DNA from 2 places in the Idiomarina abyssalis genome. Region 1 is predicted to be linked to the other one. Evidence: predicted binding sites of a transcription regulator. Region 1 holds the regulator's gene; the other holds the start of a gene.
What was found. Region 1 encodes NrdR, which represses ribonucleotide reductase genes. Its sites were predicted from a motif close to AAACACNANATNTNGTGTTT; they were not measured.

Region 1 (16,563 bases):
TTTTGATCGGCGAACAACACTCACTTTTGAATTTCAACGTTTTTTAAACAACTAATTCGTCGACCTATATTCAATGACAGACCCAATTTAGTGACCTAAGTTCCAAATTCCTTTAAGATAAAGGCATGAGAGAGATATTAAATGCAACGTCAATACAACATATTGAACAGCTGCTCACTAATTTAAGTGAGCGTGCTGAGCAGATCGATGCAAAAAATCGACAAAAGCAGAACGAACTGAGCGAAAAATGGTTCAGTCCATCACTTTTCAGCAGACGCTCTAACCTGGCAATTGATTACGTAACCGAAACTCAGGACACCTTTGCTCAGCTTCAAAGAACTGAAGGTCAACAAGCTCAGTATTATCTTGCGGAGCGTCTGAGCCTGCAATTGGAAGCTTTAACCACGGCATTGCGTATTAATAAGCTTCCTAAGCAAGAACAAGACAGCCGCATTACGGCACAAAATAAGATTCAGCAATTGCATCAACAGCTTGTTACTTACAGAGACTATGAAAGACGGTTGACCGAAAACCTGGATAACGCCGTTTCTCAAAACAATCCGGTGTTAATACAACGAGCCCAACAACGACTTAACCGATGCCAAATGGCTATTGATACTCTGGAGAAAAAGATCAGTCGTTATGAAGAAGGTTGACGTCCCTTTTATTTATTCACCTATATATAGTGAATTAAACTTACCTCCCCGGCATCGGTACCCAATAGAGAAATACCGTTTATTAAAAAATTGGGCAATTAAGCACGGGGCCAAAGAACACCAATGGCATAGACCAAGCGCTCTTAATTGGCAGCAAGTCGCCCGTACGCATTGTTCAGGTTACATTGAGCAGCTTCGCCAAAACAGCATGGAAAAGACACTCTGGCGCCGCATTGGCTTCCCCTGGTCGAAAAGCTTATTGCAGCGCACATTAACCTCAGCCGGAGGAACTCTGTTAACCACTGAGTTGGCATTAACTCGTGGTATCGCCATTCACTTCTCCGGAGGTTACCATCATGCTCATAAAGACTGGGGAAGTGGTTTTTGCTTAATCAATGATTTGGCAATTGCCTGTAATGAACTGTTGCTTAAGTACCCAAGCTTAAAAATCGCGGTATTGGATACCGATGTTCACCAGGGAGACGGAACGGCTACTCTATTTGCTAATGACGACAGAGTTTTTACTTGCTCACTCCATGGCGAGCGCAACTTTCCGTTCTCTAAAGTTGAGTCTGACTTAGACAAACCCTTAGCCAAACATACGTCCGACGAGCAATACCTGGATACTTTGCAGGAGACCCTGCAGTTTATTAAGCGGGACGTTAAACCCGACCTTATTTTATACGACGCCGGTGTTGATATTTATCAACGTGATGAGCTCGGCCACCTGAATATTAGCCTTGCCGGAATTTTTCAACGTGACCTTTCTGTACTAGGCTTTGCAAAGCGTGAAGATATTCCCCTGGCTGCCGTTATCGGAGGCGGTTATCAACGTAACTTAGATCGTTTAGTCCGCGCTCATGCTCAACTACTAAGAGCCAGCTATCATGTTTATACTGAGAGTCAGCTACTAACAGAAGGAAAGACGTATGAAGTTTGACGATGACATCCACAATTACTATGAACGCTTAGTTTCCGACCGAATAGAAGAGTTGGAATTAGAAAAACAATACAGTCAGGAGTTTCTTTCTGACCTGTGTTGTCTGGTACTTAATCAGTTACCGCCCCGCTACATTCGACACGAGGTGGATATGGCATTCTTCCTGCCACCTTCAAAGCGACTGGATATGGAGATGCAAGTACATAAAGCAATAACGGAAGCATTGGAATTTCTTAAAGGAAGGAAACGCCCCGACGGCGATTAATAAAAATTGGGTGGCGACTCTACCAGCCACACCTCGGCACACACATCCCTGACTACGGCTGCTCCCTTCCGGGCCTGACCGGGTTCGCCAGTTAGCGTTGCGAGGGGACCCGCAGAGTCACCATAAACGCTCTATTCAAAGCGGGCTGCATTATGAACCAGTTATTCGACCGAAACAACCCGCAGCTAACCTTTTGCTTACTTTTTCTGCAGCTTTTCCGCAATAGCCTGACGAGCTTCATCTGAACTTAATGCTTTAGCAAAAAACGTCGCTTCCCGACTGATGCGATCAGCGACAGATTCCGCCGGCTGCTTAAGTAACCGCTTAGAAATTCGTAGCGACTTACTGGATTGTTTACGCAGCTTATCGAGCGTTTCATCAACCACAACGGGCAGACGTTCAAGCGAAACAATATGGTTAACAAAGCCCGCTTGCTGTGCCGCCTGTGCATCGAAGCTTTCACCAAGTAGCAACAACTCCGCCGCTTTTTGATAACCACAAATTTGCGGTAGTAAGAGACTAGAGGCGGCCTCAGGTAACAGTCCCAGCTGTACAAAAGGCAAGGCAAATACGGCTTCATCGCTACTGTAAACAATATCGCAATGCAACAGTAAAGTAGTCCCAATACCTATCGCTAACCCGTTAACAGCCGCAACAACAGGAACCTCGACACGCGCCAGCGTATGCAAGAATTTAAATGGTGGCGCCGACTCGTCTAAGTTCTCAATCGCTAAGAAGTCATTTAAATCGTTCCCCGCAGAAAAGCTGTCACCACTGGATTCAAAAAGTACCGCATGAATTGAGTTGTCAGCGTCCGCAGCTTTCAATGCTTCGTTACACGCTGTGTACATATCCTGGGTAAAAGCATTTTTCTTTTCAGGTCGATTTAGCCGTATACGAACAACGCCGTTATCTTGTGAAACCTGTACAAGCTCTTCAGTACTCAAAATCCGTCTCCTGTCACCGTCTACTGACCGCGGTTTTTCCACGCTTTTTTTGTCGCTTCATGCATTGGGACAATAAGTTCCAGCGCGGTTTTATCGCCGGCTGGTAACTCCATCTGGTTAGGTCGTTTCGGCGTGACTCTCTGCCCCCACTTAATTAAACCGGCCCCGCAAGTGAGTCCACCACCAAATACCGCCGACATAATACTATCACCCGGCTTAATAATGCCGTTATCAGCTGCCTCAGCAAAGGCAATAGGTAGGGTTGCTGAAGAAGTATTTCCGTACTTCTGAATATTAATAACCGTTTTTTCACTCGGTACTTTGCACATTTTACCGAGAAAATCGATGAGTCGCTTGTTCGCCTGATGCGGGATAAGCGCGTCGATATCGTCGGTTGTCATTCCTGTTTGCTGGAAGACATTCTCTACTGCAGCACTCATACCTTTTACGGCACGTTTAAAGATTTCCTGGCCAACAAAATCAAACTGCATAATTCCGTCAAAACCGAAACGGTCAAAGCTTAAGCCAAAATCAAGGCTGAGGACATCACGGGCATCCGCATCACAGCTAATATGACTGGCCAGTAAGCCGACTTCTTCGTCTGATGCTTCAAGCACCATAGCTCCGGCCCCGTCACCAAATAGCACGGCACTTTCGCGTTTAGTCCAGTCAAGAATCCGGGTAAGACGCTCAGCTCCAATGAGCAAAACCTTTTTATGAGCACCAGTCTTTATCGACTGAGTCGCCACATGCATAGCGTATAAAAAGCTGCTGCAAGCAGCATTTAAGTCAAACGCCGCAGCGTCTTTAGCACCAATGTTCCGCTGTACAGCCGAGGCAACGTTTGGGATGATTTCGTCCGCAGTGCAAGTACCGACAATAATGAGGTCAAGTTCGCTGGGGTCTAAGTCAGCTGCTGCCAGCGCGTTTCGCGCCGCTACAGTTGCCAACTCAGATGTCCCGACATGGCTCACTCTACGTTCAGAAATTCCTGTTCGTGAAACAATCCATTCATCAGATGTTTCAAGAAAGGTCGCAAGGTCATCATTGGTCATTACAGCCGGTGGCAGACATTTTCCCCAACCGGTAATTTCAGCAAATTTAGTCACGGCAAAACCTTTTACTTCTGTCGGCTAGTATCCTCATAATGATAGAGTGTTTTATGACGATACCGTTTCATCGTATCATAGCACGAATCGACGTCAGGTGAATGACCGCCAGGAAAAAGGATAAATCATATGTTTCGAATAATACTTGCAGCTACTTTTGCGCTTTTTATTAGTGCCTGTCAAAGCCAGCCTGATCCATTAATCATCAGTGCTGATGCTGTTACGAATAGCCTTAATACTAAAGTAAACCAGTTGAAGGTTGAGGATAAACGCTCCTACTCCTACCTGTATCGTCATAAGAAAGAAGAAGACAAAGCAGAGTTCGCGCCCGCTCAAAGACCTTTAACAGCTATCGTTGAAGAAGCACTGCAGCCGGTAACAGGCTCGAGCAGCAACAACGGCTTAACCTGGTATGTCACTATTGAAAAAGCGCTGGTTGACGCCACCCTGCACACGATTAAATACGAGCTTGAGCACAGTGTGACCATACGAGTCGAAGCAATGCGCGCTAATCGCAGATACAGTAACTTTTACTCCGGAACCTACAGCTCAACAGGCGGTCTGAAACCTGCTCAGGCCACAATTGAACGACAATTTAAACAACTGTTGAACTCTGTACTGTCTGACATTGCCAATGATCCTAAACTGCGTCTGCCAGAACAAGAGGACTTTTAATCATGAAGTGGTCGAAGTATTTACTGGGCGTTGCCGCTACCTTCTTTCTCAGTTTCAGTCACGCTGAAATTCAGCCAGATAATCCTTTTCCACGAGTAAAGATGGTGACCTCTATGGGTGATATTGTGGTTGAGTTAAACCGAGACGCTGCTCCCTTAACGGTTAAAAACTTTTTCCGTTACGTTAAAAAAGCACAATATAACGGCACCATATTCCACCGCTTAGTACCCGGCTTTGTCATTCAGGGCGGTGGTTATGACAAAAACTTTCAGGACAAACCCTCTTACGAGAAAATCGTCAATGAGTCAGGTAATGGCTTGAAAAATGAATACGGGACTATTGCTATGGCGCGGGAACGAGAGCCTCACAGCGGCACCCGTCAGTTTTTCTTTAATTTAAACGACAACACCTCTCTCAATCCTGATGATGGTGACTGGGGATACGCTGTCTTTGGCCGCATTGTTGAGGGAGTTGAAGTGCTGGAGGCCATGGCTGAGCTAGAGTCACAGGCTTACAGTGATGACATAGGCTGGGCCGACGTACCGGTTGACCCGCCGACTCTGAAACGCATTGAGGTTGTACCGCAAAACTGATGGCAGTCACTAAACCGACGTTCTGGCAGGATCTACAAGTTTATCGTCAATCGCGTGTATGGGTAATATTCGTGCTGGGTATTGCCAGCGGATTTCCATGGGTAATGATTGGCTCGGCTTTATCTGCCTGGTTACAGGAAGTAGGACTCACGCGCTCGGTCATCGGCTATTTTGGAGCGGTTTTTGGTGCCTATTCCATTAACTTCTTGTGGTCACCTCTTATTGATAACCTCAAGCTTCCCCTCCTGACTCGTTGGTTAGGACAAAGACGGAGCTGGATATTTCTGTGTCAGGCACTCATTGCAGCAGGATGCTTTGCGCTGGCGAGCCTGGATATTACAAGCAATTTGCACTTAGCCGGCTTTATTGCTCTGGGCATAGCGGTTAGTTCCGCGACTCAGGATATAGCCATTGATGCCTATAGGATTGAGTCTTTTGCTGAAACCGAGGGACGTCTACAAAATGCCGGGGCTGCAATGACGACAGCTGGCTGGTGGACAGGTTACAGCGGCTTAGGTGCTTTACCCTTTTTCATTGTCGATGGCGTTGACTGGCAATGGCAGCATGCTTATTTCGGTCTGGGCTGCGTTATGCTTGCTCTGGCCGTTGTTGTACTCTTTGTGCGTCGTACGACTTATCATAGCGATCCCACGATAAAAACAAAGCTGACTAACTTTTGGCCAGCAATGAAAGAACGCATTTCTATTACTGTTGTTCAGCCAATAGCCGAATTCTTTTCCCGAAACGGGGTAAAGCTGGCCTTATCCATTCTTGCTTTTATCTTTTTGTTTAAAATTGGTGAAGCCTTTCTTGGTCGTATGTCGATCGTCTTTTATAAAGAGATTGGGTTCACAAACGCAGAAATTGGTACCTACTCCAAACTCGTTACCTGGTGGGTGACTATTGTATTTGCGTTACTTGGCAGTGCGGTCAACCTGCGTCTGGGCATTGTTAAAGGCTTAATGATTGGCGGTATTGCTATGGCGTCGTCTAACCTGATGTTTTCCTGGATAGCGTTAGTCGGCCCCGATACTAACCTCTTTTTAAGCGCAGTGTTGATTGATGGCTTTACCAGCGCCTGGTCTACCGTTGCCTTTGTTGCTTTTATCAGTCTGCTCTGTAACCGAACTTTCACCGCAACCCAATATGCATTGATGGCCTCACTGGGAACCTTGGGTAAAACCATGCTAGCGTCCTACAGCGGTGTTATTGTCGACTCTATGCAGGGTAACTGGGCACTGTTTTTTGTCCTAACCGCGGTTATGGTCATACCCAGTCTGGCTTTCCTTTGGCTTATTCGCAAGCCGCTAACGGCATTGGAGAAACAGCGTGATGCCAATTAAATACCACTGGATTACGCTAGGCCCCGGAGCCGTAAGTGGGCTTACTGTCAGCGGGTTATGCGATAACGGCGAATCGGTTTCTGTGTTATCACGCCATGACCGGGCGGCAACTATTGAATGGCAACTTGTTCGCGCACATGAGAAAAGAAACTATAAAGTTCCTGCAACTCAATTACCAATACCGAAAAATAGTGTCTTCATTGTTGCCGTTAAAGCTTTTGATGTTATTAGTGCCTTGCTGCACATAACAGCGCTTGAAGGTTTTGATAAAAGTATGCCTATTGTTTTGAGTCATAACGGCATGGTTGAGCTACCTAAGACATTAAGGCAGCTTAATCTGCATCCTATGGTGACGACTCATGGAGCAGTTAAGAGCAAAAACGAAAACGGTATTATTCGTATTGAGCACAGAGGCACGGGTCGCAGTTGGCTCGAAGTCAGGCAAGAAGAGTCAGAGCCCTGGTCAACCCTTCAGCAAGCATTCCCGCCACTTGTACTTGAGCAGAATATTAGCCAGCGACGCTGGTTAAAGTTAATAATTAACTGTGTAATAAATCCACTAACAGCCATTTATAAGTGCGAAAACGGAAAGTTACTTGAGGATAAGTGGCAATCGCAAATCGTAAGCTTGGTTAACGAAGCCGTTGCTGTGGCTGAAACTCAGAACGTAGTCTTAGACGCTAAGATGTGCCACCGGGAAGTATTGAGAGTTGCACAAGAGACTGCGCTAAATAGCTCATCGATGTTGCAGGATATCAAGCAGCAAAGGCGCACTGAAATAGAGCAATTAACCGGTTACTTGATTAAAACAGGTGAGTCGGCAGGCGTTGCCACGCCAACTCACCAACAGCTGCTGAATGAATTTCAAAAGCGTTACGGTTAATTAGTCTTTATCTTCAATAAAGTCGACCACTTCAAGCCCAAAACCCGATAAAGCCGAATAACGTTTTGGTGAACTCATTAAATGCATCTTATGAATATCAAGGTCAGCCAAAATCTGTGAACCTAAACCGACATTACGAGAAGCATTTGAAGCTGACGCAGTAGGTTTGTGCTCACCTTTGTCCTGTGCCTCAAACTCCTGAACCTGTGCAATGATATTATCCGGTGTTTGTTGACGACCAATAATAACCAGTACACCGTCATGTTCAGCAATATAAGACATCGCCTTTTGAATTGGCCAGCTGCGCTTGGCAGCTCGCTCGGTTAAAAAGGTGTCATGGAAAGTGTCCTGTAAGTGAACACGCACATTCGTTACCTTATCCTGCGATAAATCGCCATGAACCAGTGCATAATGCACCTGCTTGTCTATCGTGTCCTGATAAGTCACCAAATGAAACTTACCAAAGGCTGTAGGCAGGCTGCATTCTGCGACACGTTCAATGGTTTTTTCCTGGATTGAGCGATACTCAATAAGGTCAGCAATGGTGCCTACTTTAATGTCATGCGCTTTAGCAAAAGCTTCAAGGTCAGGGCGACGCGCCATGGTACCGTCTTCGTTTAACACTTCGACAATAACCGAGGCGGGCTCAAAACCAGCTAAACGCGCTAAGTCGCAACCGGCTTCGGTATGCCCGGCGCGGTTAAGCACCCCACCCGATTTAGCTTTTAACGGAAAAATATGACCCGGCATAACTAAATCTTCGGGCTTCGCATCTTTTTTAACGGCGTCCAGCACTGTTTTCGCTCTGTCGGCAGCAGAGATCCCCGTTGTTACTCCCTCTGCGGCTTCAATGGAAACCGTAAAGTTTGTTGCATAAGGCGCGTTGTTTTTATCGACCATTAACGGAAGATTAAGTTGTTTACAGCGTTCCTCGGTTAGCGTCAAGCAGATAAGTCCACGACCATAACGCGCCATAAAGTTAATGGATTCAGGCGTTACGCACTCAGCGGCAATAATAATGTCGCCTTCGTTTTCGCGATCTTCATCATCCATCAGGATAACCATTTTTCCCTGACGAATGTCTTCAATAATCTCTTCTGTGCTATGCAGTGACATAACGCTTTACCCTTAATCTTGTGTTTGAGGTACTGCTACCAAGCGTTGATCCGGGCCAACCTGCCGGCGATCAATAACTTTAAATCTTGGCGCTGAAGCTAATTCTAATGGTTCACTCATGTCGATAACCGAACGACCATGGTGACCCAGTATTTGACCAGAGCTGTATATCATCATTCGGTCACAGAGTTGCTGTTCAATAATCGCACCTGCCAGACTAGCGCCGCACTCTGTCCACACCTGATTGATTTCACGTTTAGCTAATTCAATCATCAGTGCTTTTAAACACACTTTGCCGTCTCTGTCCGCTTCAATAATAAGCTCATGGCAATGTGGGTGCCGAGTTTCCTTGCCCGGCGTTGTGCGTACCAGCCAAACAGGCGCCGGTGACTCAAACACCCGGGCATCATCATTCACCCGATGTTGGCTGTCGATAATAATACGTACTGGCTGTTTTAATGGTTCAGGCAGTGGTCGTGATGCCGGCCATTGATTAACTCGTACGGTAAGCTTCGGGTTATCAGCTAAGACCGTTGTTGCGCCGGTCAAAATAGCATCTGCCTGAGCGCGATAAGTCTGCACGTCACTGCGAGATTCCGCAGAGGTAATCCACTGGCTGCGACCGTCCGCCAAAGCGGTTTTCCCATCGAGTGAAGTCGCCATTTTTAAGGTGAGCCACGGGCGTTGTCGTGTCATGCGGGAAATAAACCCGGGGTTCAAACTCTCGGCTACGGACTGCAACGTACCAACGTCAACACGTATGCCTGCCTCTTCTAAACGCTTAATCCCGTTACCACTGACGCGGGGATTAGGATCCCGCATAGCCACAACAACGCGGGCAATGCCAGCTTCAATCAGAGCGTCGGCACAAGGCGGAGTTCGTCCAATATGGCTGCAGGGTTCAAGAGTGACATAAGCGGTTGCCCCTTTTGCCTTTGTACCTGCAAGCCGCAAAGCATGAGCTTCGGCATGAGCTTCACCGGCCTGATGATGCCAACCTTCTGCGATAACTTCTTCGCCGACAGTAATGACACAGCCCACAGCCGGGTTAGGCCGGGTTGTCATTAACCCACGCCGCGCGAGTTTTAACGCGCGGTGCATCATTATATGGTCAAACTGTTGTTCTAATAAATTAGTCATTCAGGCGTGCGATTTCTTCACCAAACTCACGGATATCCTCGAAAGAACGGTACACCGACGCAAAACGAACATAAGCAACTTTATCAATCTGTTTCAGGTTTTCCATAACCAAACTACCGATAAAGTTGCTGCTAATTTCGCGCTCACCGGTGGCGCGTATGCTCGACTTTATTTTGTTGATTGCCTGCTCCATCAGCTCAAGACTCACAGGACGCTTTTCCAACGCTCTTAATAAACCGTTGCGCAGCTTATCTTCGTTAAATGGTTCACGCGAACCATCGGTTTTGATGACTCGCGGCATAATCAGCTCTGCCGTTTCAAAGGTCGTAAAGCGCTCTTTGCAATGGTTGCATTCACGCCTGCGACGAACCGAGGCCCCATCCGCAACAAGTCGCGAATCGATAACCTTAGTATCTTGTGTGCCGCAAAATGGACAATGCATTGCCTGACTCCTTTAAGTGCGCTTTACAACTGCTATTCATTAACCGTAAACAGGAAACCTGGCGCATAACGCTTTTACTTGCTCGCGAACTTCGCTGATTTTGCTTTCATCAGAAATATCATCCAGAACATCGCAAATCCAGTTCGCAACCTGCTCGGCTTCGGCTTCTTGAAAACCACGACGGGTAATAGCCGGTGTGCCTAAACGCAAACCTGAAGTGACAAACGGTGAGCGCGGATCATTAGGCACGGCATTTTTGTTCACGGTAATAAAAGCATTACCTAAAGCTGCATCCGCATCTTTACCGGTAATGTCTTTGTCAATTAAGTCAACCAGGAACAAGTGGTTCTGAGTGCCATTGGAGACGATTTTATAGCCGCGCGCCTGCATGGTTTTAACCATAGCGTTGGCGTTCACTAATACCTGCTTTTGATATTCTTTAAATTCCGGCTGCAAGGCTTCCTGGAAAGCAACCGCTTTACCAGCAATAACATGGCAAAGTGGGCCACCCTGGTTACCCGGGAATACCGCGCTGTTTAACTTCTTGTGTAATTTCTCATCGTCACTACCTGAAATGATCAAGCCGCCACGTGGACCCGCAAGAGTTTTGTGTGTGGTCGTCGTAACAACGTGAGCATAAGGTACCGGGTTAGGATATTCACCGGCGGCAATTAAGCCTGCAACATGAGCCATGTCGACCATTAGATAGGCATCGACTTTGTCAGCAATTTCACGGAACTTTTTCCAGTCAACAATACCAGAGTAGGCTGAAAAGCCTGCAACAATCACTTTCGGCTTATGTTCCTGCGCCAGCTTTTCAACTTCGGCGTAATCGATTTCGCCAGTGGACTCATCCAAACCATATGAAACCGCGTTGTAGAGTTTGCCTGAAAAATTAACCCCGGAGCCGTGAGTTAAGTGACCACCGTGAGCAAGACTCATACCAAGGAAAGTATCACCGGCTTCCATAAGAGCCATGAAAGCAGCGGTATTTGCCTGAGAACCTGAGTGCGGCTGAACGTTTGCGTACTTAGCACCAAACAGTTGCTTTGCGCGCTCAATAGCTAAGTCTTCGACTTTATCGACAAACTCGCAGCCGCCGTAATAGCGCTTATGCGGATAGCCTTCGGCGTATTTATTGGTTAGCTGCGAGCCCTGAGCCTGCATAACCCGCGGACTGGTATAGTTTTCTGATGCAATCAGTTCAATGTGTTGTTCCTGACGTTCAACTTCACCTTGCATCGCCTGCCATAAGTCCGCATCAAAGTCGGCAATGTTCATCTCAGATTTCAGCATTACAGCTCTCCAAATCATTAAATGGTCTTAATTTGTCCGGTATTTTACCTTAAAACACAAATGAGTGCCTAGTTCAGCGCAACAAAGTTTGGGGATGTTCGTAAATAACAGTAAACTATGCAGTAACTTTTTTGTTGATAGGAAGGATTTTACGTCGCTATGGCGCAATATATCTATTCAATGTCTCAGGTGAGCAAAGTTGTTCCACCTAAGAAAACCATCTTAAAAGATATTTCTCTGTCGTTTTTTCCGGGGGCCAAAATTGGTGTTCTGGGTGTCAACGGTGCCGGTAAGTCAACCTTACTACGCATTATGGCGGGTGTTGATAAAGAGTACGAAGGTGAAGCCCGTGCTTTATCGGGAACTCAAATTGGTTATCTGCCTCAGGAACCACAGCTGGACGAAAATAAAACGGTGAAAGAAACCGTTGAAGAAGCGGTGGCGGATGTTAAAGAAGCCTTCGCTAAGCTCGATGAAATTTACGCGGCTTACGCCGACGAAAATGCGGACTTCGATGCCCTATCAAAAGAGCAAGGCGAATTAGAAGCTTTGTTGCAGGCTAAAGACGGTCATAACATCGACAACATTCTCGAGCGTGCAGCCGATGCACTGCGCTTACCTGAGTGGGATGCCAAAATAGGCAACTTGTCGGGTGGTGAAAGACGCCGTGTCGCGATTTGCCGCTTACTGTTATCTAAGCCCGATATGCTGCTGTTAGACGAGCCTACCAACCACCTGGATGCGGAATCTGTGGCCTGGCTTGAACGCTTCCTGCACGATTACACAGGTACCGTCGTTGCCATTACCCACGACCGTTACTTCCTTGATAACGTTGCTGGTTGGATCCTTGAACTTGACCGTGGCTATGGTATTCCATGGGAAGGTAACTACTCTTCCTGGCTGGAACAGAAAGAGAAACGCCTGGAGCAGGAAGAGCGTTCAGAAAAAGCACGCCAACGCACGATTAAACAAGAGCTGGAGTGGGTACGTACTAACCCCAAAGGCCGTCAGGCGAAAAGCAAAGCGCGTCTTAATCGCTTTGAAGAGCTGCAAAGTGGCGACTATCAGAAACGTAACGAGACCAACGAGTTGTTTATTCCGCCAGGCCCTCGCCTGGGTGATAAGGTCATTGAAGTTAACGGTATTAGTAAGGCTTACGAGAAGCGCCAACTTATCGACAACCTAAGCTTCAGTGTTCCTAAAGGCGCTATTGTCGGTATTATCGGCCCTAACGGCGCGGGTAAATCAACCTTGTTCCGTATGATCAGCGGCGAAGAAAAGCCTGACAGTGGTTCTATCGAATTGGGTGAAACCGTGCAACTGGCCAGTGTTGATCAGTTCCGCGACAACATGGATGACAAGAAAACCGTCTTTGAAGAAATTACTGACGGTAACGACATCCTGAAAATTGGTAACTTTGAAGTTAATGGTCGCGCCTATGTTGGCCGTTTTAACTTCCGCGGTACCGACCAACAAAAACGCATTGGCGAATTGTCTGGTGGTGAACGTAACCGAGTGCATTTGGCTAAGCTATTAAAAGCCGGCGGTAACGTTCTGTTGCTCGATGAGCCAACCAACGACTTGGATGTTGAAACCTTACGGGCACTTGAGGAAGCCATTCTGGAGTTCCCGGGCTCTGTCATGGTTATCTCGCACGACCGTTGGTTCCTTGACCGTATCGCTACCCATATTCTGGATTACCGTGATGAAGGCGAAGTGGTCTTCTACGAAGGTAACTACAGCGACTACGAAGCTTACATGAAAGAAAAATTCGGTGAGCAGGCGATGGAGCCACATCGCATTAAATACAAACCTATTGGTTAATAGACCGGGTATCAAAAGGGAGCATAAAGCTCCCTTTTTTCTGCAAACTACATCACATCCAGTGCTTGTTGAAGGTTTTTCACGCCAATCACTTCCATGCCTTTTGGTGACGTTTTTGGCGCATTACCGACAGGCACAATGGCTTTTTTAAAACCGTGTTTAGCCGCTTCGTTTAATCGCTCCAGGCCATTAGGTACCGGGCGTATCTCACCGGCCAGACCAACCTCACCAAACACAATTAATTCGCGCGGCAATGGTTCTCCTTTAAAGCTGGAGACAATGGCAAGCAACAACGCTAAGTCTGCTGACGTTTCGGAGACTTTAACGCCACCAACAACGTTCACAAAAACGTCTTGATCAGACACCTGCAAGCCACCGTGCCGATGCAAAACAGCCAGTAATAATGCTAATCGCGTTTGTTCCAGCCCCACAGCAACCCGGCGTGGGTTTGCCAGAGCCGAGTAATCAACCAGCGCCTGAATTTCAACCAATAGCGGTCGCGTACCTTCCCAAACCACCATAACAACCGAGCCATTTCCCTGGTCCTCCGCTCGTTGCAGGAATATAGCCGATGGATTTGAAACCTCTTTCAAACCACCGCCTGTCATCGCAAATACGCCAAGCTCGTTCACTGCACCAAAGCGATTTTTAGTACCGCGCAGAGTGCGATAGCGCGAGTCTGATGAGCCATCCAGAAGTACAGAGCAGTCAATGCAATGCTCCAGAACTTTAGGCCCCGCCAAATGCCCTTCTTTGGTCACGTGTCCTACCATAATAATGGCAACGTTCTTTTGCTTTGCGTAGCGCGTTAAAAAAGCTGCCGCCTCACGAACCTGCGAAACACTGCCCGGCGCTGACTGAATGTCAGCCATATGCATTACCTGAATCGAATCAATGACCATAATGGCAGGTTTTTCTTTGTCGGCCAGCTGACAAATACTTTCTACCGAGGTTTCAGAGAGCATGCGCAATTTGTCGGTTGGCAGATTAAGCCGCTGTGCCCGCATTGCTACCTGCTGCAAAGATTCCTCACCGGTCACGTAAAGCGCTGGCATACGCTCCGCCAACTTACATAGGGTTTGCAATAATAAAGTACTCTTACCGGCACCGGGTGAACCACCTATCAGTATTGCCGAACCGGGGACTACACCACCACCTAAAACCCGGTCAAATTCCTGAAAACCCGAGCTGAAACGCGGGACTTCCTGCAAGTCGACCTCGTTAAGAGTCTGAACCCTGGCATCGGTAATACCGCTAAAGCCCCGACGGTCTGACGAATTAGAGGTTGTTTTAGACGTTAAACGAATTTCAGTAAGCGTATTCCAGGCCTTACATTCCGTGCATTGTCCCAGCCAACGAGGGAAGTCTGCACCACAGTCATTACACACATATGCACTTTTTGCTTTTGCCATTCGTCTGCTTCTCGTTTTATGATGAGGTATTACTCAAGAATAATTATAAAAAATAGTAGACTTCGATGCCTAATCAGTATTTTGACCAACTTATCGATCAGTTAAAGCCGCTCGTTTACGATACCGACTTTGATACGCTGTTTCAGTCTTTAACTGAAAACGAAGATGGTCCGACCCGCTTCAAACTAAAAATGGAGCTTAGACGTTTGGCGGCTCCTTGTCACCGTACCGTTGATTTACGTAATCAAGTCGACGGTGAATGTCACCCTTACGAGTACAACGGCCGCAGGCATCAACTTGACGATGTCGCCATTGAAATTTTTGAGCGCGGCCTGGAAACCTATAAAGGCGTTTTCACACAAGATACTTTCGAGCAAATTCTGGATGCTGATAACCATCTGCGCCAGGCTCGTGAAGAAGAAAGAGCTTTTGCCCAAAGTTTAGCCGACCATAACGCCGAGCCTTTAAATGGTCAATCGCCCTTTCCTAATGCTGATAATGAAGCCGAATCCTACTTGTTGGAAACCTTTCACTTTGGTCAATACCCGTATCGTGCCGAAGAACGGATGAATTTTACCATCGAAGTTGGTCTTGAAGACAGTAAAGGACAAACTTATAACGCGGTAACAACGGATATTTCAATTACCGGCATGCGCGTGCGTGTAGATGACGAGCATAGCTTTCAGTACGACGAACTGATATCGCTTTACTTTACCGGGCTGGCAAAAGAGTTCACGGTAGATCCCGATACTCGCATCCCATACCGCGTTGTTGGTGTACAGGAGGTTGACAACAAGCACTACCTCAAATTAAACCGTGACCCCGACTACCACTCTGCCGAACTGGATAAGTTTTTTCACCGCTTTATCAACGGCTACAAAAAGCGCTACCGAGTCAATGTCGATAACACCTACAACACCATCATCACTAAAGGTCATGAACAGCTTCTGTTGCCCAGAATGCAGCAACTTCCGGTGTTCTTTTCTGAATCTAACCGTCAACTTGTTGCCGATTATGTCTTAACCACGGATAACAACCGGTTCATCTTAAATAACTGGATAAACGAACTGAACCAAATCAGTTTCGGCTCAGTCTTTAATGTCCGTCGTAGCCGCTGGTTACTGCAGGACTTACTCAACAAAAAAAGTGCACGGTTACTGATTCTGACCTTTTCAATAACGGCACGAGGTAAAATATATAACTACTCAGCAACGGTTGAAGAGCTACAGAAAACCGGGTTATGGGAAACCTATGTTGCGTTTGGAAGTCAGAAAGCCTCGTGGCGAGTCTACCAAATTGATTTGCGCCCAGTTGACCTGAATCAGGCCTGGCAGCCGCAGAGTGTGCCAAAAAATATCAATGTCCCGTTCCGGTTAAATCCGCCTACCGCGCAGGTCAAAAGAGCAATTTCTCCATTGCGGTACATGGGGGTCGTTAACGATATTACCGACAGTTTAAATGGCTTTTTCGATACCGAACTGGACAAAAACAACCTTTCATCACTGAAGGCGTTTGCCCATCCCCCTGCGGTACCAATTCGAACAAAAGAGGCGCGGCTGGAGTTTATCAATTTACGCAGTGAGAAACGTTTTAGCTACCGTAGCCGCTGTCGCGTTCGGGTTGGAAAGTATGTCCGGGACGGCATGATCATTGACCTTTCCGTTAGTGGCTTGCAGGTTCAGATTGATACCCCGGTTGCCGCTGAGAAAGGTGATAACGTCGAAATATCGATGACTGGCTTTAAGAAGCTGTATAAAAAAGCAAAGCTTGAGCACTTGCCTTATACCATTGCTTCAGTTGATGACGCTCGCACAACATTACGATTAAAGATAGACGGCGATCATGAACAGCATATGGGTTCTGAGTTCATTCGTTTTCTAATTCGGGAGCAAAGAGACTTATTAAAACTGCAGGTTGAGAAC
Region 2 (16,563 bases), 570 kb from region 1:
CCGAAATTTTGTGCCGGCACCAAACTTTGCTGGCGCGATAATGGCTGACGTGGAGCCTATGCAAGGGCGTTTAACCGACGCTATGGCGACTAAGCTGCGTCGCATGACCGGTGTGACGGTCCCGGAAGAAAACTGGGATGAGTCCTCTCTACCGGCTCACCTACGTATGAATTTTAAAATTTTTGATGGAAAGAAACTGGTTAGCCAGGGACGTGACCTGCAAAGTCTTCAACAACAGTTATCCGGTAAGGTGCAGCAGCGTTTAGAAAAAACCGCCGGTGATGATATTAGCCGTGAACAGGTTGATAGCTGGGATTTTGATGACTTACCGGAGGTGATTACCGAGCGCCAGCAAGGTTTTGAGCTCAAGGCTTACCCCGGTCTGATAAACAAAGGTAAAGGTCAGGTTGCACTGCAGCTATTCGATAACCCGGAGCAAGCAAAACAGCATCATAAAACCGGCGTGCGGGAGTTGCTGCTGCAACAGATACCATCGCCTGTTAAGCACTTGCAGAAGTCTTTATCGAACAAAGCTAAATTAGCCATGTATTTTAACCCCTGGGGCAAGGTAGACGCATTAATCGCGGATTGTATCGCCGCAGCGGTAGATGGCCTTATCCAGGAGCAGATAGAACAGGGCAATAAGCTAAGAGATAAACAAAGTTTTGGGCAACTCAAAGACGTTGTACGCGCAAACTTGAATGAGCGCGTTGAAAAAATCGCATTGGAAGTCGAGCAATGCCTGCTGTTGTCACAACAAGTTCGAAAAGCACTGAAAGGAAAAATTCCGCTGGATCAAATCCAGTCCCGGGGCGATATTCAGGACCAGTTAGATAACCTGGTGTTTGCGGGTTTTGTTTCAGCTTATGGCAGTCATCGGCTTAGCGACATAGTGCGTTATCTCAAAGCCATTCAACGACGTCTGGAAAAGCTGCCGGTTGATCCTAATAAGGATCGCTTAATGACACTGACTTTAGCTAACCTTGAAGAACAGTATAAAGCGGTGGTGAAAGCTTACGAAAATAAAGGTTCGGTAGTTCCCGATGATGTTGCCGAGATCCGCTGGATGATTGAAGAGTTAAGAGTCTCGTTCTTTGCTCAAACCTTGGGAACCAAGTATCCGGTGTCTGAAAAGCGGGTTAAACAAGCAATAGAGGCTGCTAAATAGCCGCCTCTACACATGAATTCGTAAGCGCAAATTAGGCGGTGTAAAGCCCTAAGTTTTCTTTTGCGTAAGCTTCAAATTCAGTGAAGCCGCCAACGTGTTGTTCGTCGACAAAAATTTGAGGAACAGTCTGGACAGGTTTACCGACTGTTTTTTCAAGGTCAGCCTTGCTGATACCTTCAGCGTGAATATCGACATAGCGATAATCAAAGTCATCCATATCGGCTTTTAATTTGTCCGCAACTTCTACGGCACGAACACAAAAAGGACAACCCGGACGTCCAAAAATTACTGTAAACATGAAATACCTCTCTCGCAAAAATAGATTGCGGCCATTATCCAGATTTTAGTGCTGGTTAACAATTCTTCTGTACGATGGGCACAATCGATTTAATGAATAAGGCTAGTGCTCAATATCTAAATCTGATTCAGGAACGCAACAACAGGGCAGAATATCGCCTTTTCTGACATAGGCGAGCGGCTCGGTTGTATAGCGAACTGTGCCGGACTTTAACGTGCTTCTGCAGGCACCACAGAAACCACTACGACAATGGTAATGCATTTCTAACTGATGCTTCTCTAAGGCTTCAAGTAAAGTGCCTTCAGTCGCATCAACGGCAAGCTCGGGCCCGCCGTTGACTTTGACTTTAAAGGTGTTGGCCATAGCTTAGAGATCAAAGTCCCCAAGGTCGGAGGCATTAACCTCACTGTCTATTTGACCAACAAGGTAAGAGGTAATTTCAGACTCTTGTGGTGCTACCTGAACGTTGTCTGATACCAGATACTTGTTCATCCAGGGCAGTGGGTTAGAACGCTGGTTTTCAAATGGAGCATCAAAGCCTATGGCCTGCATACGCAAGTTGGCAATGTACTCGACATATTGGCACAGCATGCTTTCGTTCAGACCTATCATTGAACCGTCTTTAAACAAGTAGTGCGCCCACTGTTTTTCCTGTTTAACAGCTGTCATGAAAATCTCGTAGGCATCATCGCGAAGCTCTTCGGCAATTTCTTTCATTTCCGGGTCGTCTTCGCCGTACTGCCACAAATTAAGAATGTGCTGTGTTGATGTAAGGTGAACGTTTTCATCGCGAGCAATCAGTTTGATGATTTTTGCGTTACCTTCCATTAATTCACGTTCTGCAAAAGCAAAGGTGCAGGCAAAGCTAACGTAAAACCGAATAGCTTCCAGAGCGTTAACCGAGTTAATGCACAAAAACAGCTTTTTCTTTATTTCGCGCTGAGTGACCGTATAGGTCTTACCGTCAACGACAATATCGCCTTCGCCGTGGGTTTGTAGCAGCTGAGTGTAAAAAATAAGATCGTCGTAGTACTTTGAGATGTCATTAGCGCGAATTTTAATTTGCTCGTTAATGACAATATCTTCAAAGACTTCGCTGGGGTCACTAAACAAGTTACGCAGTATGTGTGTGTATGACCGCGAGTGAATGGTCTCAAAGAATGACCAGGTTTCGATCCAGGTTTCTAACTCAGGAAGAGACACAATAGGTAGTAGCGCGATATTCGGCGAACGACCCTGAATCGAATCCAGAAGAGTCTGATATTTCAAGTTAGAAATAAACACATGCTTTTCGCTGGCAGTCAGTTTATTAAAGTCGATACGGTCACGGCTGACATCGATTTCTTCAGGGCGCCAGAAAAAGCTGATTTGTTTTTCGATAAGTTTTTCGAAAATACTGTGTTTTTGTTGATCATAGCGAGCAACGTTAACGGAGTTGCCTAAAAACATAGGCTCCGTTAACGGGTTATTCTGCTCTTGGTTAAACGTTGAGTACGACATTCGCTAAAATCCTTATTATTAAATTTTACAAGCACCACCGGCACAATCGTCATCTTCTTCGATGATAACTTCTGCGCTCTGGGCCTGAGGCTTGTCGGCACGTTGACGTGCAGCAATGTCGGACTGGTTGTCAGCAGCACCATCACGAGTGTTGTGATAGTAGAGCGTTTTAACTCCCAGTTTATAAGCGGTTAACAAGTCTTGCAGAAGCTGTTTCATCGGTACTTTACCCGCATCAAACTTGTTCGGGTCGTAATTGGTATTTGCAGAAATTGTCTGATCCACAAATTTTTGCATGATACCAACCAGTTCAAGATACCCTTTGTTATTCGGTATTTGCCATAACAACTCGTATTTGTCTTTTAAGTTTTCGTAGTCAGGGACAACCTGTTTAGTTACCCCGTCTTTTGACGACTTAATGCTGACAAAACCACGAGGAGGCTCGATACCGTTAGTTGCATTAGAAATCTGCGACGATGTTTCTGACGGCATTAGAGCGGATAATGTTGAATTACGCATACCGTGCTGTTTAATGTCAGCACGGAGCTTATCCCAGTCTAAATGCAGTGGCTCGTCGCACACTTTGTCCAGATCTTTCTTATAGGTATCGGTTGGCATAATGCCCTGAGAGTAAGTGGTCTCATTAAATTTAGGGCAGGCGCCTTTTTCTTTAGCCAGATTCATTGAAGCTTGCATCAGGTAATACTGTATAGCTTCAAAGGTCTGGTGAACCAGGCCGTTTGCAGAGCCGTCTGAATATTTAACACCGTGCTTGGCTAAGTAATAAGCAAAGTTAATAACACCAATACCCAGAGTACGACGGTTCATGGTGGCGTTGTACGCTGCCGGAACAGGGTACTCCTGATAATCCAGCAGGCTGTCCAGTGCACGAACAGCCAAGTCTGCTAAGTTTTCAAATTCACTCAGACTTTCAATTTTACCTAAATTAAAGGCTGACAGAGTACAAAGCGCTATTTCACCTTCTTCGTCATTTACGTGACTTAATGGCTTAGTTGGCAATGCAATTTCAAGACACAAGTTACTTTGACGGATAGGCGCAACTTTAGAGTCAAATGGACTGTGTGTGTTGCAATGATCTACGTTTTGCACATAGATACGGCCGGTGCTGGCACGCTCCTGCATAAACAGACCAAACAGCTCAATGGCTTTAATACGTTTTTTACGGATGCTCTCATCCTGCTCGTACTGCTGGTATAAACGCTCAAATTCGTCCTGATCTTCAAAGAAAGCGTCGTAAAGCCCCGGAACGTCCGACGGACTGAACAGGGTAATGTAATCGTCTTTAATCAGGCGCTGATACATGGTGCGGTTAAATTGAACACCATAATCCAGGTGGCGAACCCGGTTTTCCTCAACACCCCGGTTATTTTTCAGTACTAATAGACTTTCAACTTCCAGGTGCCAAAGTGGGTAGAATAAGGTAGCCGCGCCACCACGAACACCACCTTGTGAGCAGCTTTTAACGGCTGTCTGGAAGTATTTATAGAATGGGATACAACCGGTGTGGAAAGCTTCACCATTACGGATAGGGCTGCCTAATGCGCGAATACGCCCCGCGTTAATACCAATACCGGCGCGCTGAGAGACGTATTTTACGATAGCACTGGCGGTGGCATTAATAGAGTCGAGACTATCGCCAGCTTCAATTAAAACACAGGAGCTGAATTGACGTGTCGGCGTACGTACACCTGACATAATCGGTGTCGGTAGAGAAATTTTAAATTCAGAAGCTGCATCGTAGAAACGTTTAACGTAATCCATACGAGTGCTTTTCGGGTAATCCGAAAACAGACAAGCGGCGACTAATATGTATAAGAACTGCGCGCTTTCATAGATGTCACCCGTTACCCGGTTCTGAACCAGATACTTGTTTTCCAGCTGTTTAACCGCAGCATAAGAGAAGTTCATGTCACGCCAGTGATCAAGGAACTCGTCCATTTGATCAAACTCTTCTTCGCTGTAGTCATCCATCAGATGTTCATCGTAGCGATGCTCGGCCACCATTTTTTTCACATGGTCGTATAGACGCGGCGGTTCAAACTTACCGTAAGCACGTTTACGCAAGTGGAAGATAGCCAGTCGCGCTGCCATATACTGATAGTCGGGCGCATCTTCCGAAATGAGATCGGCAGCTGCTTTAATGATAGTTTCATGAATGTCTTCAGTTTTAATGCCATCGTAAAACTGAATGTGAGATTTAATTTCAACCTGAGAGGCTGAGACATTATTCAGTCCTTCGGCAGCCCACATGATCACTCGGTGAATTTTATCGAGGTTTAGCGGTTCGCGTTCGCCGCTGCGTTTCGTAACATAAAGTTGCTCGTTCATTTTGCGCCGACTCTTAGCTTTTTGTTATAGGTTTGTAGCCACAAGATATAGTGCTTATTAGTTGTACAGAGCGATATTTACACAATATCTAGTGTGTCTGGGATGAACTGTATGCTAGGTCTAACTGGCAATACGATCAAGTGAATTTAACGGTAAAAACGGAATAATTTTGAATTCAGAATCTTGATTTTTTGCCAGCCTTTAACTGGCCTGAGTTTGCGCTGAAAAGTTTTCTATATAATTTTTTTGTCTTTTAAAGGAAGTTAATAGATCAAGAGTTATTGATAGCCAGTAACTCCAGCAATGCCAGTGGAGATTCAATGTGATAATCGGCCTGCCAGCGCTGGGGTTGGTCTTCGTTACTGATATAACCGTACTCGGCAAGCACAGTGACCATTCCGGCGTTACGGCCGGCTTCAATATCGCGTTCGGCATCACCCACGTAAAGGCAGTCTGTTGGTTCAACACCCAGTTTCTCCGCGGCATAGAATAAAGGCTCAGGCGATGGTTTTGCGACACTGAGAGTATCGCCGCTCACCACAACTTCAATGGCTTCAAATTCAGGGAAGTGTGGTAATAACAGGTGTGTCAGGCGTTCAGGCTTGTTGGTCACTATCGCGACTTTAATGGACTCACGCTGTAATACCGCCAGTAGTTCCAGAACACCCGGGTAAGGTTGGGTATGAGTGGCGATATTATTTTTATAGGCACTCAGGAAGGCGTGTCTCAGCTCTGTTTCCATGTGCGTATAATTGTCATCAAAGGCCAATTTTAGTAAGCCTCTGGAACCATGGGACGCAACTGGTGTAAACACTTCAGCAGTGACAGCAGGGCGCTCGTATTGCTCACAAACAGCATTTAATGCGGCGCCTAAATCGGGTGCGGTATCAAGTAAGGTGCCATCTAAATCAAACAGGACAGCTTTTACCGGAGAACTTTTATCTGAGGAACTCATTAATTACTCCGGCTTTTTCAAAGCGACAATGTAATTTACATCAACATCTTTGTCTGAAAGTACAAAGCCTTTTAAAGGATGAAAAATTAAGCCATTAATAGCGATATCTTCTAAAGCGGCTTTGTCAGTCATACTTAAAAGTTCTGACGGGCGAATAAAACGTTGATGCTGATGAGTTCCTTTCGGTACCCAGCCTAAAATATGCTCGGCAGCGACAATACCCAATAACCAGGATTTTACATTACGATTCAAAGTGGAGAAAAAGACTAATCCCCCGGGCTTAACCGCTTTGGCGCAGGCTTGTACTATGGCGGCCGGGTCAGGAACGTGTTCGAGCATTTCCAGACAGGTCACTACGTCGTAGCTGTCGGTGTTTTGTTCGGCCAGCGTTTCAACGGCAATGCATTGATAGTCAATTTGGCGGCCACTTTCTAATGCGTGCAAACGCGCCACCTTTAATGACTGCTCGGCCAAATCAATACCGGTAACCTCAGCGCCTCGTTCCGCCATGGCTTCACTGAGTAATCCACCGCCACAACCGACATCCAGTACTTTCTTGCCGAAAAGCCCTTCGGTATGGTTTTCGATAAAGCCCAGCCGGACCGGGTTGATTTTATGCAAAGGTTTAAATTCGCCATCCGGGTCCCACCAGCGCGAGGCGAGTGCTGAAAATTTTGCGATCTCTTCCGGATCGACGTTTTTTTGTTCAGTTTTAGAGCGACTGGTGGTCATAGATTATGCGTCTTTAAGAGATGGATAACGCGGCTAGTCTACCTCAGGCAAAGAATAAGAAAAAGAGGGTGCGAGACGCGTTTGGGATGGGTACAATGATTGGATCAAAATAACAATGAATATGCGGATCTATATTTAGGGAATAAACTATGAGCGATCTAGCCAGAGAAGTGTCACCGGTAAATATTGAAGACGAACTGAAAAGTTCGTACCTCGATTATGCCATGAGCGTCATTGTTGGGCGTGCTTTACCTGATGTCCGTGACGGCCTGAAGCCAGTACACAGACGTGTCTTGTTCGCAATGAACGAATTGCGCAACGACTTTAATAAACCTTATAAAAAGTCAGCGCGTGTTGTCGGTGATGTGATTGGTAAATATCACCCTCACGGAGACAGCGCAGTTTATGACACGATTGTTCGTATGGCGCAGGACTTTTCATTGCGTTATATGTTGGTTGATGGTCAGGGGAACTTTGGTTCTGTTGACGGAGACTCAGCCGCGGCGATGCGTTATACCGAAATTCGCATGGCAAAAATTGCTCACCAGCTATTAGCCGACCTGGACAAAGAGACCGTTAATTTTGTCGATAACTACGACGGTACAGAGCGTATTCCTGATGTATTGCCAACCCGCGTTCCGAACCTCTTAGTGAACGGTTCCTCGGGTATCGCGGTTGGTATGGCAACTAATATTCCACCTCATAACCTGACGGAAGTTATTGACGGCTCACTGGCGATGATTGATAACCCGGATATTGATGTTGAAGGGTTAATGGAATACATCCCGGGTCCGGACTTCCCAACAGCAGCGACAATTTCAGGTCGCAGCGGTATCGTTGAAGCTTATAAAACCGGTCGTGGTCGTATTCATTTGCGCGCTCAGGCGGAAGTGGAAGTCGATGAGAAAACGGGTAAAGAAACCATCATTGTTACGGAAATTCCGTATCAGGTGAATAAAGCCCGCTTAATTGAAAAAATAGCTGAACTGGTTAAAGAAAAGCGCGTTGAAGGTATTAGTGCTTTACGTGACGAGTCTGACAAAGACGGTATGCGTATCGTCATTGAAATTCGTCGTGGCGATGTTGGCGAAGTTGTTCTTAACCATTTGTATGCTAATACCCAGTTACAGGTTGTGTTTGGCATTAATATGGTTGCCCTGGATAAAGGTCAGCCGCGTCTGTTTAACCTGCGCGATATGCTGGATTGCTTCATTCGCCACCGTCGTGAAGTGGTTACCCGCCGCTCAGTCTACGAATTACGCAAAGCTCGTGAACGTGCTCATATCCTGGAAGGTCTGGCGATATCGCTGGCTAATATTGACGAAATTATTGAGCTTATCCGTCGTTCACCCACGCCTGCTGAAGCTAAAGCTGGGCTAATTGCCCGCGCATGGCAGCTGGGTGATGTTGCTTCAATGCTGGAAACCGCCGGTGTTGATGCTGCGCGTCCTGATCATCTGCCTGAAGAATACGGCATTCGGGGTGACAACTATCACCTGACGGAAGAACAGGCTCAGGCCATTTTGGATTTACGTCTGCATAAACTGACTGGTTTAGAGCACGAAAAAATTCTGGATGAATACAAAGGCCTGTTAGAACAAATTGCTGAACTGCTGCATATTCTGAACAGTTCAGAGCGCCTGATGGAAGTAATTCGTGAAGAGCTGGTTGAAATACGCAGTAACTTTGGTGATGAGCGTAAAACCGATATTACCGCCGCTGCACATGACATCAGCATGGAAGACTTAATCAACGAAGAAGATGTTGTTCTGACGCTTTCTCACGAAGGTTATGTGAAGTATCAACCGTTGACTGAGTACGAAGCTCAGCGCCGTGGTGGTAAAGGTAAAGCCGCCACTAAGATGAAAGACGAAGACTTTATTGAAAGACTGTGGGTAGCGAACACGCATGACACCATTTTATGCTTCTCAACCCGTGGTCGTATTTACTGGATGAAAGTTTACCAGTTGCCGCTGGCAAGTCGTGCTTCTCGAGGCAAGCCTATCGTCAACTTGTTACCGCTTGAAGCCGACGAACGTATTACCGCTATTCTGCCAACACGGGATTACCCGGAAGATAAGTTCGTTGTTATGGCTACCCGTAAAGGGACCATTAAGAAAACGCCATTACCAGAGTACTCACGTCCTCGTAACGGCGGAATCATTGCACTGAACCTGGTTGATGACGATGAACTGATTGGTGTTGATATCACTGACGGCAGCGGCGAAATTATGCTGTTCTCTGACGCTGGCAAAGTGGTGCGCTTCGCGGAAGAGCAAGTGCGTTCAATGGGTCGTACAGCAACCGGTGTTCGTGGTATTCGTTTGGAAGAAGGACAGCGTGTTGTATCACTGATTGTTCCTCGCGAATACGAAGAGGAAGAAGCGAATGTATTAACCGTGACTGAAAACGGTTACGGCAAACGTACACCGCTAAGTGAATATCCGGCTAAGAGTCGTGCGACCAAAGGTGTTGTCTCTATTAAGGTCAGCGAGCGTAATGGTTCCGTTGTCGGCGCCATGGAAGTTATTGATGGCAATGAGATCATGCTTATCAGTAATAAAGGTACTCTGGTCAGAACGCGTGTTAATGAGGTCTCAACCGTTGGTCGTAACACTCAGGGCGTACGCTTAATTCGTACAGCTGATGACGAAAAAGTGGTTGGCCTGCAGCGCATTGATGAAATTGACGAAGATGAGTCTCTCATCGACGGCGAAGTCATTGCTGAGGAAGGCGAAGTCTCTTCTGAGGATAGCTCTGAAAATCAAGAGGGTTCCGACGAGTCATGAGCCAGTTGTTTAACTTTTCTGCCGGACCGGCAATGTTGCCGGTCGAGGTGTTGAAGCAAGCTCAGGAAGAGTTATTGAACTGGAATGGGCAGGGTGTATCGGTGATGGAAATTTCCCACCGTGACCCTGCTTATGTCCATATGGCACGTGAAGCTGAGCAAGATCTGCGCGACCTGTTAAATGTACCGGACGACTACGAAGTACTCTTTTTACAAGGCGGAGGGCGTGGTCAATTCTCTGCGGTTCCACAGAATATCGCGTTACCGGATGCTACAGTAGATTACCTGGATACAGGAATATGGTCTGGTTTTGCTATCCGTGAAGCCGAAAAGTTCGTTTCCAGAGTGAATATTGCCGGGCAAGTTCAGGAAGGCGCTAAAGGCAAGGAAATTCAGTCTCCAGAAAACTGGAAGTTGTCTGAGAATGCTGCCTATTTTCATTACTGTCCTAATGAGACGGTCGATGGTATTGCGCTGCATGAGATCCCTGACGTTAAAGCACCCATTGTGGCTGATATGTCATCAAATATCCTCTCTGAACCCCTGGATGTCTCAAAGTTTGGTGTTATATACGCCGGCGCTCAGAAGAATATAGGCCCTTCAGGCTTTGCGATTGCTATCGTCAATAAAAAGCTTTTGGGTCAACCGCAGAAGCAAGTCTCATCTATTATGGATTACCAACTCCAGGCTAAAGACGGGTCTATGTACAACACGCCCAATACCTTTGCCTGGTATCTGGCAGGGTTGGTTTTCAAGTGGTTAAAAGCTCAGGGCGGATTAGCGGCTATGGGCGAACGTAACCATCGTAAAGCCCAACTTATCTATGACTTTGTTGATGCTTCAGATTTTTACAGAAACAACATTAATCCTGCTTACCGTTCGATCATGAATGTGCCTTTCCAGTTAGCCGATGACAAACTCGATGCCGACTTTTTAGCCGGTGCTAAAAAGGAAGGTTTATTAGGGTTAAAAGGGCATCGCTTTGTTGGTGGCATGAGAGCCAGTATTTATAACGCAATGCCGGTGGAAGGCGTAGAAGCATTGCTAAGTTATATGGCTGATTTTGAACGTAAGCTTGGCTAAATAAATAGAATAAAAAAGGTAGTGAATCGCTATGGCAGAATTCAACGCATTAGAACTGGTTAATCCCGGAGTTAAACAATTACGTCCGTATCAGGCGGGCAAGCCAACATCCGAATTGCAGCGTGAGTTAGGTTTAAAACACGTGGTTAAGCTGGCTTCAAACGAAAACCCATTGGGCTTGAGTGAAAAGGTCAAAACGGCTCTGGAAGCTGAGTTAACAGATTTAGTGCGTTACCCCGATGCTAACGGTTATTACCTTAAAAGTCGTCTGGCAGAACTTAACGAGGTCGGTACGCAACAAATTACTCTGGGTAACGGTTCTAACGATGTTTTAGAGATTTTAGCTCGTACCTTTGTGTCAGATAAAGACGAAGTTATTTTCTCTCAGCATGCGTTTGTGGTGTATCCGCTGGTTACTCAGGCTATTGGCGCAAAACCTGTTGCCGTTCCTGCGGTAGATTATGGCCATGACCTTGATGGTATGGCTAAAGCCGTTACCGATAAAACCAAGATGATTTTTATTGCTAACCCTAATAATCCAACGGGTACATTTTTATCGACTTCTGCACTGAAAAGCTTCATGGATAAAATACCGCAAAATATTATCGTGGTTCTTGATGAAGCTTATTACGAGTATGTGCCAGAAGAAGAGCGGGCGCCATCGGTTGAGTGGATAAAAGATTACCCTAACCTGGTGGTTAGCCGAACCTTTTCTAAAGCCTATGGGTTAGCCGGTTTACGCGCAGGTTATGCCGTAAGTCATGAGAGCGTAGCCGATCTTCTTAACCGTATTCGACAGCCATTCAACATGAATTCGCTGTCACTTAAAGCGGCGGAAGTGGTACTGGATGATCATGCCTATTTGCAAAAAGCCGTTGAGTTAAACGCACAGGGCATGAAGCAGCTAACTGAGTTTTGTGAAGAATTAGGCCTTAACTATATTCCTTCTTATGGTAACTTTTTGACCATAGAAGTCGGGCCCGATGCCGAGAAGCTCTATGACGAACTTCTGCATGAAGGCGTTATTGTACGTCCTGTTGGTGGCTATGAGTTGCCTAATCATTTACGTGTCAGTATTGGCCTGCCTGAAGAAAACCAGGCTTTTATTAAGGCAATGAAAAAGCTGCGTGGTTAATTCTATTCATTTGGAGCCGCGACAGCATTGTCGCGGTACTGTCACTTTACCCGGCTCAAAAAGTATTGCTAACCGGGCACTGCTTATGGCCGCTTTATGCCAGACTCCCGTAACCTTACACAATTTACTGGTCAGTGATGACACCAGTCGTATGCGTGAAGCTTTGCTTGCTCTGGGTGTTAGCTTTAAAGACGATGAACTTACAACTCAGGTTGAAGGTTTAGGTGGTCATTGGCGTCAGGCTTCCTCTGAACTTTATTTAGGTAATGCTGGAACAGCGATGCGACCGCTTATTGCCGTGTTATCAGCGACGGCAAAAGAAGAGCAGGCACCTATGGTTCTGAAGGGCGATGCCCGAATGCATGAACGACCGGTTCAACACTTAGTTGATGCTTTGCAAATGCAGGGAGCGTCAATTGATTACTTGGGCGAGTCGGGCTTTCCACCACTCGCTATTTCACAAGGTTTAGCCCCGGGCAAGTTTGAAATTGATGGCTCAGTATCCAGTCAGTTTATTTCGGCGTTACTTATGGCGCTTCCTCTGTTGCCCGGTGATTCAACCTTAACGCTAAAAGGCGAGGTGGTTTCCCGACCTTATATTAACTTAACTCTGCAAATGCTGGCGGACTTTGGTATTTCGGTAAAAGAGGAGTCTCCTCAATGCTATGTCATTGCCGGAAAACAAGTTTATCAGTCGCCCGGAGAATACTGGGTAGAAGGTGATGCCAGTGCGGCCTCCTACTGGATGGCTGCAGCATTATTAGGGGGAGGTCCGGTTGAGATAATAGGCGTCGGTAAAAACTCGATACAGGGCGATAAACGTTTTGCTGAGGTAATAGAGCAAATGGGAGCCTCTGTGGCTTACCAGGACAACAGCATAACAGTTACCGGAACGGGAATAGTCAAAGGCATCGATCAGGACTTTAACGATATTCCAGATGCGGCGATGACGGTTGCACCATTAGCACTTTTTGCTGATAAACCTACAACCATTCGTAATGTGGCTAATTGGCGCGTTAAAGAAACCGATCGCCTGTACGCTATGGCAACAGAATTGCGCAAACTGGGTGCCCTAGTAGAAGAAGGGCGAGATTACCTCTATATAGAACCGATTAAGAACTGGCAACACGCGTGTATTGATACTTATGATGATCACCGCATGGCAATGTGCTTTTCACTTGCGGCGTTTTCACCTGCCGGCGTTACGATCAATGATCCGGATTGCTGCGCTAAGACCTATCCCAACTATTTCTCTGAGTTTTCACGGCTCTGTCACAGTTAACTCATAGACTTGCTGACTTTGATTAATGCAATTTTTTTACAAATGCGTATAATTGCGCGGCTAAATGCTGCGTAATGCAGAGCAATTAGAGGATTTTATGGCAACTCATATTCCAGTCATTACGATTGACGGGCCGAGTGGGGCAGGAAAAGGAACGATAAGCCGACTACTGGCAGAGAAGCTAGGTTGGCATTTGCTGGACAGCGGCGCGATTTATCGCGTGCTGGCGTTAGCGGCTTTGCATCACGATTTTACGCCGGAAGATGAAGAAAGTCTGGTGGCTTTAGCGGCGCACCTGGACGTGAAGTTTGAAGCAGAAGAAGAACGCTCATTAACGCATATCATTCTTGAAGGTGAGGACGTCACCATGACGATCCGAACTGAACAGGTGGGTAATATGGCCTCTAAAATTGCCGCTCTTCCAAGAGTGCGAGAAGCGCTTCTTCGCCGTCAGCGTGGCTTTAAAGAGCTTCCGGGGTTAGTAGCCGATGGGCGCGATATGGGAACCGTTGTGTTTACCGATGCCGATGCCAAAATCTTTTTGACGGCTTCAGCCGAAGAGCGCGCAAGGCGACGCTTTGAGCAATTGAAGGAAAAAGGTTTTGATGCTAACATTGATCAATTAGTGAACGAAATAAAAGAACGAGATGATCGAGATACGAATCGCTCGGTGGCCCCACTAAAGCCAGCCGAGGATGCGTTATATCTGGATTCCACCGATACGCCGGTAGACGACGTGTTGGAACAAGTATTGATGTTTGCTCATAGCAAACTCTCAAAGGCTAGCTAGGGTCATGTGACCTTAATTAGGCGTCTGTTGTAAGGAAGCAAACAGACTTTTTTAATAACCCCGCTGTATACGGAAGTTCAGTGGACGTCTTATTTATAAGCGAAGTTAATCACTATGTCAGAAAATTTTGCAGAATTATTTGAAGAAAGCCTAAAGGAAGTTGAAACACGCCCGGGCTCCATTGTTAAAGGTACTATCGTTGCCATCGAAAAAGATTTGGTCTTAGTAGACGCGGGTCTTAAATCAGAAAGCGCGATTCCAGCAGAACAGTTCCGTAATGCAGAAGGTGAATTAGAAGTCAGCGTCGGTGACGAAGTTGATGTAGCCCTTGATGCAGTAGAAGACGGCTTTGGTGAAACCATTCTGTCTCGCGAAAAAGCGAAACGTTACGAAGCATGGCTGCAGCTTGAAAAAGCACACGAAGACAATGCAACCGTTATCGGTATTATTTCTGGTAAGGTTAAGGGTGGCTTCACAGTAGACTTAGGCGGCGTTCGCGCATTCTTGCCTGGTTCACTGGTTGATGTACGTCCAGTACGTGAAACAACGCACCTGGAAAACAAAGATTTAGAATTCAAAGTTATCAAGCTTGATCAAAAACGTAACAACGTTGTTGTGTCTCGCCGTGCTGTTATCGAGAAAGAGAACAGTGCAGAGCGTGAAGAGCTGCTTGAAAACTTGCAAGAAGGTCAGGAAGTTCAGGGTATCGTTAAGAACCTGACTGACTACGGCGCATTCGTTGATTTAGGCGGCGTCGATGGCTTATTGCACATTACTGATATGGCTTGGAAACGCGTTAAGCACCCAAGTGAAATCGTAAACGTTGGCGATGAAATCACTGTTAAAGTATTGAAGTTTGATCGTGAGCGCACTCGTGTATCTCTTGGCCTTAAGCAATTAGGCGAAGATCCATGGGCAGATATCGCAAACCGTTACCCAGAAGGTCACCGTTTAACTGGTCGTGTTACGAACTTGACTGATTACGGCTGCTTCGTTGAAATCGAAGAGGGTGTTGAAGGTCTGGTACACGTCTCAGAAATGGACTGGACTAACAAAAACGTTCATCCTTCTAAAGTGGTTAACCTGGACGACACTGTTGAAGTTATGGTTCTGGAAATTGACGAAGAACGTCGTCGTATTTCACTAGGCCTTAAGCAGTGCAAACCTAACCCTTGGGAAGAGTTTGCGAAGAACCACAATAAAGGCGAGCAAGTTACTGGTAAGATCAAGTCAATCACTGACTTCGGTATCTTCATCGGTCTTGACGGCGGTATTGATGGTTTGGTTCACTTGTCAGACATTAGCTGGAACGCTACTGGCGAAGAAGCCGTTCGTGACTACAAAAAAGGTGAAGAAGTTACCGCTGTAGTTATGCAGGTTGATGCTGAACGTGAGCGTATCTCACTAGGTATCAAGCAGCTTGAAGAAGACCCATTCAATAACTACCTGGCAGCCAATAAAAAAGGTGCTATTGTTACAGGTACAGTTACTGAAGTAGACGCTAAAGGCGCTAAAGTTGAATTAGCTGAAAGCGTTGAAGGCTATGTTCGTGCAGCAGACATCTCACGTGAGCGTGTTGAAGATGCAAGCACTGAATTAAGCGTTGGTGATTCTATTGAAGCTCGCTTCATGGGCGTTGATCGCAAAAACCGTACTCTGAGCTTGTCTATCAAAGCGAAAGACGAAGCAGAAGAGAAAGAAGCGGTTGAAAGCGTCAACAAGCAGCAAGAAAGCGGCGGTCTTAACAGCGCAATGGCTGAAGCCTTTAAAGCTGCAAAAACTGACGACGAATAATTTCCTGCACTTACGCAGTTGATTAGAGGAGGTAATGATGACTAAATCAGAGCTGATTGAAAGGTTAACTTTGAAACACGAGTTACCTCCTAAGCAGGTTGAAGCTTCGGTAAAAGAAATTCTTGAACAGATGGTGCAGTCCTTGTCACAAGGCAAGCGCGTAGAAATTCGAGGGTTTGGAAGCTTCTCTCTGCATTATCGGGCTCCTCGTGTAGGTCGTAACCCAAAAACGGGTGAAGCCGTTGAATTAGACGGTAAGTATGTACCGCATTTTAAGGCGGGCAAAGAACTTCGCGAGAGGGTCGATACGTTAAGTTAGTTTTTAAGCTCGATTGATAAAAACGGCATGCTATACTGGCATGCCGTTTTTTTATAACTAACAGGTAAGCGATTATGCTGAAGAAGCTGCTTATTCTCATTCCTGTATTACTCATATTTCTTTTAGCAATGGCTTTTGGTGCCCAGAACCCACAAACTGTTATTGTGAATTTGTTGGTACTGCAAACTGAAATGGCTGTTGCATCATTACTGGCTATCTTTTTTGGTAGCGGGTTTGTTGTTGGTATTCTCCTACTTTTCCTGTCGAGTCTGTCCTGGCGTTATCGTTACAATCGCCTGCTTAGACGCGTCAATAAATTGGATAAAGAGAGTTAATAGCTCATGCTAGAGCTTCTTTTCCTGCTTCTACC

Region 2: a site for NrdR is predicted at 5,352-5,371, ahead of nrdA (class 1a ribonucleoside-diphosphate reductase subunit alpha). Genes of this name have one in related genera too.

Annotation. Positions count from the first base shown of each region.
Region 1 covers NZ_CP081832.1:1,821,909-1,838,471, forward strand. The annotation lists gene K5X84_RS08775 (primosomal replication protein) at 126-656, shown strand; gene K5X84_RS08780 (histone deacetylase family protein) at 643-1,596, shown strand; gene K5X84_RS08785 (late competence development ComFB family protein) at 1,586-1,861, shown strand; RNA gene ffs (signal recognition particle sRNA small type) at 1,879-1,975, opposite strand; gene K5X84_RS08795 (enoyl-CoA hydratase-related protein) at 2,059-2,808, opposite strand; gene K5X84_RS08800 (ketoacyl-ACP synthase III) at 2,829-3,917, opposite strand; gene K5X84_RS08805 (YajG family lipoprotein) at 4,047-4,592, shown strand; gene K5X84_RS08810 (peptidylprolyl isomerase) at 4,595-5,185, shown strand; gene K5X84_RS08815 (AmpG family muropeptide MFS transporter) at 5,185-6,528, shown strand; gene K5X84_RS08820 (ketopantoate reductase family protein) at 6,518-7,411, shown strand; gene ribBA (bifunctional 3,4-dihydroxy-2-butanone-4-phosphate synthase/GTP cyclohydrolase II) at 7,412-8,527, opposite strand; gene ribD (bifunctional diaminohydroxyphosphoribosylaminopyrimidine deaminase/5-amino-6-(5-phosphoribosylamino)uracil reductase RibD) at 8,540-9,667, opposite strand; gene nrdR (transcriptional regulator NrdR) at 9,660-10,109, opposite strand; gene glyA (serine hydroxymethyltransferase) at 10,149-11,405, opposite strand; gene ettA (energy-dependent translational throttle protein EttA) at 11,565-13,229, shown strand; gene radA (DNA repair protein RadA) at 13,277-14,641, opposite strand; gene K5X84_RS08855 (PilZ domain-containing protein) at 14,707-16,563, shown strand, end outside.
Region 2 covers NZ_CP081832.1:1,248,842-1,265,404, forward strand. The annotation lists gene hrpA (ATP-dependent RNA helicase HrpA) at 1-1,168, shown strand, start outside; gene K5X84_RS05880 (GrxA family glutaredoxin) at 1,200-1,466, opposite strand; gene yfaE (class I ribonucleotide reductase maintenance protein YfaE) at 1,569-1,829, opposite strand; gene nrdB (class Ia ribonucleoside-diphosphate reductase subunit beta) at 1,833-2,966, opposite strand; gene nrdA (class 1a ribonucleoside-diphosphate reductase subunit alpha) at 2,985-5,315, opposite strand; gene gph (phosphoglycolate phosphatase) at 5,587-6,270, opposite strand; gene ubiG (bifunctional 2-polyprenyl-6-hydroxyphenol methylase/3-demethylubiquinol 3-O-methyltransferase UbiG) at 6,274-7,002, opposite strand; gene gyrA (DNA gyrase subunit A) at 7,152-9,791, shown strand; gene serC (3-phosphoserine/phosphohydroxythreonine transaminase) at 9,788-10,873, shown strand; gene hisC (histidinol-phosphate transaminase) at 10,905-12,008, shown strand; gene aroA (3-phosphoshikimate 1-carboxyvinyltransferase) at 12,001-13,290, shown strand; gene cmk ((d)CMP kinase) at 13,388-14,080, shown strand; gene rpsA (30S ribosomal protein S1) at 14,195-15,874, shown strand; gene K5X84_RS05940 (integration host factor subunit beta) at 15,912-16,193, shown strand; gene K5X84_RS05945 (lipopolysaccharide assembly protein LapA domain-containing protein) at 16,268-16,528, shown strand; gene lapB (lipopolysaccharide assembly protein LapB) at 16,535-16,563, shown strand, end outside.